2 regions of the Paraclostridium sp. genome follow, and region 1 is predicted to be linked to the other one. Evidence: riboswitches for the same ligand, from Rfam matches in the RefSeq annotation. Region 1 holds a riboswitch; the other holds the start of a gene.
The links. Region 1 has a riboswitch for lysine ahead of ACRCYC_RS13680 (amino acid permease). Riboswitches for the same ligand answer to the same signal wherever they lie in the genome.

Region 1 (5,184 bases):
CTGCATTCATAAGAGAAGCAGCACCAGCTATTCCAGCTTTTGCAAAAACCATAGTGAATGGACTTTCTGAAACACCAGCTTCAGTAAAAGGTATTATAGCGCCTAAAACAATTATAGTTCCTAAATAGAATATTAATATTCTCCAAAAGATAGATTTAATAGCTTTAGGTATAGTTTTTTCTGGATTTTCACTTTCACCAGCAGCTACTCCTATAAGTTCTGTTCCTTGGAATGAGAAACCTGCTACCAAGAATATAGCAAATATAGATTTCATTCCACCGTGGAATGGGCCATCAGCTATAAAGTAATTGTGGAATCCTATTTCATCTGAACCCATAACTCCAACAATCATTAAAACTCCTATTATTAAAAATATAATTACAGTAACTACTTTTATTCCTGCAAACCAATACTCAGATTCTCCATATGCTTTTGCTGATAAAAAGTTTAAACCAACAATTATGGCTAAGAATAATATACTCCAGTAAAACCCAGGAATATTAGGGAACCAGTATTTCATTATTAAAGAGCCAGCTACCATTTCAGCAGCTATTGTTATAGCCCAGTTATACCAGTAATTCCACCCAAGTGCAAAACCAAGTGCTGGATCTATAAATTTTGTTGCATATGAACTAAATGAACCTGATATAGGCATATAAGTTGCCATTTCTCCTAAACTAGTTATTAAGAAATAAACCATTACACCTATGATACCATAGGCAACTAATGCACCACCTGGACCTGCTTGATGAAGTGTATCTCCCATAGCAAGAAATATACCTGTTCCAATAGAACCACCTAAAGCAATCATATTTAAGTGTCTTGCTTTTAAACCTCTTTTTAATTCATGATTTTGTTCACTCATTTAAATTATCCTCCTCATGGTGTCAATTATAAATAAGTAACTAAGATAATATAAATCTTTATAACAATAAAAAAAGCCATGAGGCTATACTCATGACTTTATACGAAAATATCATACTAAAAGTATGAACGTACCGTACGTTTTCATTGAAAATAGCTCCCCACAAAAATGTGACAGTCTTATATATATTTTATATAAGCCCAGCAAATAGTATTAAAGCATTACCTATTCACTTCGGCGAAATTTCCTTTCATATTACTTCATCGAGCTTACCTCCATAATATTACTTTTAAGCTTCGCGCCTCTATCTCAGTTATCTACTTGTTGTATTATATTATAAATCATATTTTAAATAAGTCAATATCAATAATTATATTGGCAACTTTAAATCTTTTCTGATATTTTAAATAACATAAGTATATACAAGGCATAAGTTTAAAAAAATGTGAAAAATATGGTAATATAGATTGTATATAAAAATTTAAACTTCATACAACAAAAGTATTGGTTAGAATAAAAAATATTGGGGGATATAAAGATGGTTAAAGTTATATTAAGTATCATAGGGGTAATTGCAGTAATATTTGGAGGGTATTTTTTATTTATGGTGGCCACAGACTATAAGCCTGAAAGCGAAATTTCTATAGAAATTGAAAATAATCAATCTAAGAAAGTTGAAAAAGAAGATGAAATATCTATAACAACTTTAAATACAGGTTATTGTGGAACGGATAAAGATGTAGATTTCTTCATGGATGGAGGAACTATGTCTAGAGCTGTAAGTGAAGAAAGAGTAAATGAAGATTTAAATGGAATAATAGATTATATGAAACGTTCAGATTCAGATATATATTTTTTACAAGAGGTAGATAAGGAATCAACAAGAAGTTTTAATGTGAATCAATATGAATCCTACAAAAATAAATTTGAGGATTATGGCTCTATGTTTGCTATAAACTATAAAGTTCCTTGGGTTCCAGTTCCAATAACTAAACCTCATGGTAAAGTTTTAGGTGGATTAACTACTATGTCAAAATACCATATAGATGAAAATACAAGATATGACTTACCAGGAAAAGAGAACTTTTTAAGACAATTAGCAGACCTAGATAGATGTATGATGGTTAGTAGAACTACAGTTGAAGATGGTAAGGAATTAGTACTTATAAATGCTCATTTATCAGCTTATGATAAAGGAGGTAAAGTAAGATTACAGCAGTTAGATTTTATAGAAAAATTCCTAAATAATGAATATAAGAAAGGTAACTATATAGTTTTAGGGGGAGATTTTAACCAACAAATTCCAGGGACGAGTTATTCAGACTTTGATACAACTCAACAAAAACCAGCATGGTTACAAGATATTCCAAAAGATTTTGATCCAAATGGTTTCAGATGGGCAGTAGATGCAAATACTCCAACATCTAGAACAATGGATATTAAATATAAAAAAGGCGAGAATCTATTATCTATTATTGATGGATTTTTAGTTTCTGATAATATAGATGTTATAAATGTAAAAGGATATAATATGGATTTTAAGTATACAGACCATAATCCAGTTACTATAAACTTTAAGTTAAAATAGATATATATATTTATTATTTATAAAAAGATATACATTCAAGATTGATTGTATATCTTTTTTGTTGTCTAAATGATATCTATGATAAAATATTATATTAATTAGACAAAATACTATTAAAGGAGTATGTAACGTGAGAAATGAAAACTTAAGCTTACAGAAAATAATAGATTTAAAAAAGTGGAATAACCTACAAGATTATATTTCTTTAGTTAGTAAGATGGCAATAGTTGTAGTAGATTACAAGGGAAATCCTATTAGCAAACATAGTGGTTGTCATAGATTTTGTGAAATGGTTAGATCAGATACACAACTATCAAAATATTGTAGAAAATGTGATTCAAGAGGTGGTTTAGAAGCTGTACGTTTAAATAGACCTTATATTTATTTATGCCATTATAATATAGTAGATGTTGCAATTCCAATTATTATAGATGAACAGTATATAGGAGCAATTATGGCTGGGCAGGTGAAACTATCAGATGACAAAACTTGCGGAAATTTAGAACAAATATTAAGTGTATCCGATAAGTCATCATATGGTGAAGATGATTTAGGAAAGTTAAAAGAATATTATGATGAACTACCTGTATTGTCTTATGATGAGGTAAATAGTACTTCAAATATGCTATTTTATTTATCTAATTATATAATTGAAGAATCTCTAGATAAAAACTTAATTTTAGATATGTATCAAAAAGCTATAAATTATGATTCTAAAATAGATAATAATACATTTAAAGGATATAGTATGAAAAATATAAGAAATATTCAAAGGGAAATGTCTAATGCTATTATAAATAGCTGTATTGTAGATGTTGATACTGATCATACTGAAGATTTTTGTGTAAGTAAAACATTAAGACCGGCAATAGACTATATTTATAATAATAAAAGTGAAAATATATCTATGGATAAGATGGCTAACTTATGCCATGTAAGCACAAGTTACTTTAGCAGATTGTTTGCTAAAGAATTAGGAGAAAATTTTTCAACGTATATACCTAAATTAAAAATTAAGTGGGCAAAAAGTTTATTAAAAGAAACTGATATGCATATAAATGAAATTAGTGAAGAACTTGGTTTTAGTGAGGCTGGATATTTTATAAAGATTTTTAAAAAACATGAGGGAGTAACTCCATTTTTATATAGAAAACATTGTTTAAAGAGGTAATGTAAAATGGTAATTTTATGTTGTTAAAAAAATTACAAAAAGTAGATAAATTACAATTTTACTATTTTATATCAAAAAATTACGGTTATAAATCGTAACTTTTTAACATAGAAGTCCAATGAAATTTTGTGAAAACGATATTATAATAAATATAACTTAAAAAATAATAGCATTTGAAAAAATGCGAAGGAGAGATTGAAATGAGAAAAGCATTTATATGCCCTACAAAATACGTACAGGGACAAGATGAATTATTAAATTTAGGTTATTTTATAAAAGTATTTGGAGATTCAGCTTTATTAATTGCTCATAAAGACGATATACAACGTGTTAAAAATAAATTAGATGCAACAGCTAAAAAGTTTGATATAACTTTCGTAGAAAGTAATTTCAAAGGAGAGTGCTCAAGACAAGAAGTAGCTAGATTGCAAGAAATAGCTAGAAGTAATAAGTGCTCTTGTACAATTGGACTTGGCGGAGGAAAAGCAATAGATACTGCTAAGTGTGTAGCAGAAGGTGAAAATTTAATAATAGTGCCAACTATAGCAGCAACAGATGCACCTACAAGTCATTCAGCAGTATTATATACGCCAGAAGGCGAGTTTGATGATTATGCATATTTCAAACAAAGTCCAAGTGTAGTATTGGTGGATACTACAGTCATAGCTAAAGCACCAACTAGATTTTTAGTTTCAGGAATGGGAGATGCATTATCAACATATTTTGAGGCAAGAGCTACATCTAATTCATTTACTAAGGTAAATGCAGGATTACCTTGTGGAGTTAGAGAAGAAATGTGTGAATCTGCTATAGGCACTAATGCAGCTTTAGCACTTGCTAAGTTATGCTATGAAACTTTATTAAAAGATGGAGTTAAAGCTAAACAATCTTGCGAATGTAATTTAGTAACTCAAGCATTAGAAAATATAATAGAAACAAATATACTTTTATCAGGTTTAGGATTTGAAAGTGGAGGACTAGCAGCAGCTCATGCAATTCATGATGGATTAACTATGTTGGAAGGAACACATAAATATTTCCATGGTGAAAAAGTTGCTTTTGGAACAATAGCACAATTAGTTTTAGAAAATGCACCAACAGAAGAAATAAATGAAGTATTGGATTTCTGTTTAGAAATAGGTCTTCCAGTATGCTTAGAAGATATAGGTGTAGACAGCATTAATGAAGAAGAAGCTTTAGCTGTGGCAGAAAAAGCTTGTATACCAGAAGAATCAATATATGCTATGCCATTTCCTATAGATATAGAGTCTGTAGCTGCATCTATTATAACAGCTGATAAAATAGGTAGAGAATATAAAAACAATAGAGGTATGTAGAATGAAAAAAATAATAAATAAACCAGAAAATATAGTTATGGAAATGTGTAATGGAATAGCTATGGCACATCCAGAACTTGAATTTATAAAAAAATATAAAGTAATAAAAAGAAAAAATATAAATGAAAATAAAGTAAGTTTAATAAGTGGTGGTGGTAGTGGTCATGAACCAGCACATGCGGGATTTGTTGGAAAAGGAATGTTAGACGCTGCTGTTTGTGGA
Region 2 (5,184 bases), on a different contig from region 1:
ACCTGTTGCAACACCTTCATCTCCACCATATATAACTCTATCAGGTTTTTTTATTGATTCCCAAGATACTCTCGCAATCCCTACTACTGATTCAACATGGAAAGCGAAATTTAATTTATTAAAATGAGTAACAATAAAAATATCAGTAGTTGAGTTATCTGATTTAGGAAGATTTAAATATTTACCTAAGTCTATTACTGTTATAATTTCATTTCTTGGTTTAAATACACCTTCTACAACTTCATGTGAGTTAGGCATTTTTTTTACATCTTGCGCTATCATAATTTCTCTAACTTTTGCTACATTTATACCGAATAATTCACCTGCAATGGTAAATTCCATAATTTCAAGTTCATTAGTTCCCGACTCTAAAAGTATTTTTGTTTTACTTGTGCTTTCTGAAAATCCCATAAATAACCTCCCGTGTTACAAAATTTGTAACTTTCAAAATATCATTGCTTATTTGTATATACGGACTTTCTTTTTAAATCTGTAGGTCGCTTAGGATAGATATATGTGTATATGTTGATTATTTTTGTGTGTTTTGTGGATATCTTGCTTTACGTTTTCACACTTTCAAAATCTGCCTGTGTATAACCTAGATAATATATTTTAGATATAGGTTTATATTCTGTAAATTAAATTATATATAAACCTATAATTATTATTGCTATAGTTATTAAAATCCAGGTTAAATTCTGTGATAATGAAGTTGGTATTATGTAAATGTATGGATTTAAACTGAATAATTTATTTTCATTTTCTCTTTTTAAGTTTTCTATAGCTAACATTTTAAATTTAAATTGAGTTGTTGATAAAATTCCTTCTTTAAACATAATATCTATGTTATTAATAGCTTTAGATATTATTTGTTGTTTTTCTTCATTTGTTTTACAATTTTTTAGTTGAGTTTTTAAATCTTTATTTTCTTTTATTGATTGTTCTGCTTCTTGTTTTATTTCAGGATATTTTTCAGTTATAAATTTTTGCTCACTTGGAGTTAGCTTTTCACCTTTTAATATTTTTATAGCTATACGATCTGCTTTCTTAGTTTCTATATTTATTTTGTTAGAAAATTTTTCAACATCCTCCATACCCTCTATTTTAATTTTAACTTGGAGTTCTGAAAGAACTCCTTTTTTGCCCATGATTTTTATGTTATTAATTGCAGTAGATATTATTTGTTTTCTCTCTTCATCTGTTTTACAACTTTTTAATTGTTGTTTTATATCTTGCATTTCTTTTTTTGATTGATTTGCAAATTGTTTTATATCTGGATATTTTTCAGTTATAAGACGTTGCTCTTTTGGATTCAATTTTTCACCTTTAATTATCTTTATAGCTATTAATTCTATATTTTTTAGTTCTTCCTTAATTTTTCCTATAAAATTTTCAGATACTATATTTTGAGTTTTATTTTGTAATTGTTTATTTTCTTCATTAGGTTTTATATTTGACTTTGTATATAAATTTGCATTGTAAGTACTTTTATTTACATTATTGATCATCTTCTATTTGCTCCTCAGGTGCAGTTTTTATTAATGTAAAATTAATATACTTATATTACCATACATTAATTACTTGTCTACCCTTCACAACTAGACAGTATAAATACCTTGAACTATAATAGTTTTAAAACTATACAATTTATTTAATTTATATATAAACAAGGTTAAAGTTTAGAAAGGATAGTTATGAGTAAAATAGGATTAATATTAGAAGGTGGCGGTATGAGAGGAATTTATACTGCTGGAGTGTTAGATTTTTTTATAGAAAAAGATATAGAAGTTGATATAGCAATTGGAGTTTCCGCTGGGAGTTGCCATGCCTCTTCTTATTTATCAAAACAATTTAAAAGAGCATATCATGCTACTGTAGATTATATAAATGATAAAAATTATTTAAGCTTTAGTAATTTAATTAAAACAGGTTCAATATTTGGTATGGATTTTATGTTTAACACAATACCCAATGAACTAAACATTTATGATTATGATACTTTTAATAAATCCAATACTAAGTTTGTAGTAGTTGCAACAAACTGCGAAACAGGCACCCCAGAATATTTTGAGTTAACAGATTTAAAGAAAGAAATTATTTATATGCAAGCATCTTGCTCTATACCTATGTTTGCAAATATAGTTGAAATAGATAATTATAAGCTAGTTGATGGTGGTGTTTCTGATTCTATACCATTAGAGTATTCTCTAAATCAAGGTTATAAAAAAAATATAGTTGTATTAACTAGAGACATTACCTATAGAAAAAATAAACAAAAATTTACTTCAGTTGTAAAACGAAAGTATAAAAAATATCCAAAACTTATTAAAGCTATTGAAAGTAGACATATCAACTATAATAAAAGTCTTGATTTAATAAATAAATTATCTCAAAGTGGAGATGTTCTTGTTATTAGGCCAAAGAACCCTGTTAAAGTTAGTCAAGTTGAAAAAAATATTGATAAACTTACTGATTTATATAATGAAGGCTATAATAATGCAAAAGAATTATATCAAGATATATTAGATTTTATAAATACATCTAAAAACTATAATTAATTTTAATAATTTTTATATATAAAAATAATAGCTGATGCGCTTATGTATTGTCATATGTCGCATCAACTATTAAAAATTTTTCTAATTACAATTCTAAGTTTAAAAGTTCTTCATAGCTCTGTCTTTTGCATATTAATTTAACTTCTCCATTTTGTACAGATACAACTGCTGGTTTTGTTATTTTATTATAATTTGATGACATAGAATATCCATATGCACCCGTTGAAGACATTATTAGTATGTCCCCACTTTCTATATCCATAATATCTGCATCTGTTATAAGTATATCCCCACTTTCACAACACTTACCTGCTATTGTTACTTGATTATTTTTTTCTTGGCCCATTTTATTGGCTATTGCACATTCATATCCTGCTTGATATAGTGAAGGTCTTATATTATCTGTCATTCCTCCATCTACACTTACATAAGTTCTTACATCTTTTATATCTTTTATAGACCCCACTGTATATATTGTACTTCCTGCATTCGCTACTATTGATCTACCTGGTTCTATTATTAAAATAGGTGTATCTATTCCTATTTCTCTGCATACTTTATTTGATCTTTTTATTATAGCTTCACAGAATTGCTGTATAGTTTTAGGTTCATCTTTTTCAGTGTAATAAACTCCTACACCTCCACCTAAATCAACTTCTTTTATATCTATATTATATGTTTCTTTAATTTCTTTTACTAAGTTCATCATTATTTTCACTTCATCTAGATATGGTTCAACATCAAATATTTGAGACCCTATATGTGCATGTATTCCTACTAATTCTATATTTTTATAATTTTTCATATTCTCTATCGCACTATGTAAATCTCCATTTGATAATGTAAATCCAAATTTAGAATCAATTTGACCTGTTTTTATATAGTCATGGGTATGCGCCTCTATCCCTGGAGTTATTCTAAAGTATATAAGTTGCTTTGTATTTCTTTCTTCACAAATTTTTTCTAATATATCTAATTCATAATAATTATCTACAACAAATCTTCCTACTCCAAACTCTACACCCATAATTATTTCTTCTATCGTTTTATTATTTCCATGAAATAATATTCTTTCCATTGGGAAATCAACCTTGTGCGCTGTATATAATTCTCCTCCAGATACTACATCAAGATACAATCCCTCTTCGTTTATCAAGTTGCACATATGCATTGGTAAAAAAGCTTTACCTGCATAAGCAACTCTATTACCACTTTCATTAACTCTAAAGTTATCTACATATTCTCTGCAATTATTTCTAACTAATTCTTCATCAAATATATATAAGGGTGTTTGATATTTTTCTTTAAGCTCTTCACAACTCACACCTCCTATATAAAGCTGATTTTCTCTAATAGACATTGTTCCTTGTAATTTCATTTGCATAACCTCCCATATTTTGATGTTTTGAGGTTGCTACAGGACATTTTAGTTTTCTATATAAAAAATCCCCTCTTAAGTCATCACTTAAGGGGGGATAATTATACTAATATAAAATACTATCTATTCCTCAAATGTAGCTCAACACAATTTACCTTGTGACAGTTATACATATATTCTATGCATACCCAGGATTATAGCCTTAAAGCTTAAGCTATATCCTTCGGCGATAGTTCCTTTCCCAATAAGTCATTGTGCTTACCTCATTATTGGTACTGATAAATATCGCGACCTCTACAATCAATATTCTTTTGTTAATACGTTATTTTACATATCAAATTTGTATTTGTCAATGTTTTTTCTGAATATTTTAAATAATTTTAAAATATTCATATTATAAATTATATTATTAAATTTTTACTCATTTCACTTATCTCTCTCATAATATCTATTTCAATTATTTTAATAAGTTCTTTATCAAGTATTACCTGCTTATAATCTATACATCCAATCACAAAAGGTACCCCTAATTTTCTAAATACATAAATTCTAGAGTTATCTTTATAAATCTTCTCAAAATCATTGTTTATTATACTTATTATCGATTTCATTTCTTCCATAGTTATAACTGATTTTACAAGATATTTTTCTATTATAGTAATTGCTAATAATTCTTTTCTTCCTATCATAGTATTAGATTGATAAAAATTATAAAATATATCTTTAGTATAATTACTTATAACTTTTTTATCTAACATAATTTCCATATTAAATTCTTTTGCATCTGTTTTTTTAGTAAACATATTTGCTATATCATCTAAAGACACATCATCTTTCATAGAAAGTATTAAATCTATTCTTTCTAATATTTTTTCTTTTGGAAAAAAAGTTTCCTGTCCTGTAAATGTAGATTTTTTTATAAACCACTCTTCAGGTATAATATTTTTTCTCTTCCATCTATATAATTGACCATAGGAAATATTCGCCTTTATCAATAAGTCTTTCTTTGATATTAATTCATCCATATTTTTGTCCTCCTTAGCCTATCTTAACATGATTTTTTACAGTTGAATTTTTAGATATATTAAGATTGCTAGTGTATTCTATATTGTCTATATTACAGTTGCTTATTATATCAACTTGTTTACCCCTTATATTTGTTATATCACAATTTTTAAGTTTAATATAATCGCCTTCTATAGTACTACATTTAAAACTTTTAGTTAAGATACTAGATAAACTTAAAAA

Region 2: linked by a shared signal. The riboswitch ahead of lysA (diaminopimelate decarboxylase) and the one ahead of ACRCYC_RS13680 (amino acid permease) in region 1 are both predicted to bind lysine.

What each region holds. Positions count from the first base shown of each region.
Region 1 is NZ_JBOFKN010000174.1:12,785-17,968, forward strand. It holds gene ACRCYC_RS13680 (amino acid permease) at 1-865, opposite strand, end outside; lysine riboswitch at 1,011-1,180, opposite strand; gene ACRCYC_RS13685 (endonuclease/exonuclease/phosphatase family protein) at 1,404-2,453, shown strand; gene ACRCYC_RS13690 (PocR ligand-binding domain-containing protein) at 2,584-3,624, shown strand; gene ACRCYC_RS13695 (glycerol dehydrogenase) at 3,825-4,961, shown strand; gene dhaK (dihydroxyacetone kinase subunit DhaK) at 4,963-5,184, shown strand, end outside.
Region 2 is NZ_JBOFKN010000205.1:16,156-21,339, forward strand. It holds gene ACRCYC_RS15690 (chemotaxis protein) at 1-411, opposite strand, end outside; gene ACRCYC_RS15695 (hypothetical protein) at 639-1,508, opposite strand; gene ACRCYC_RS15700 (patatin-like phospholipase family protein) at 1,695-2,558, shown strand; gene lysA (diaminopimelate decarboxylase) at 2,644-3,936, opposite strand; lysine riboswitch at 4,066-4,241, opposite strand; gene ACRCYC_RS15710 (DUF4004 family protein) at 4,338-4,961, opposite strand; gene ACRCYC_RS15715 (polymer-forming cytoskeletal protein) at 4,975-5,184, opposite strand, start outside.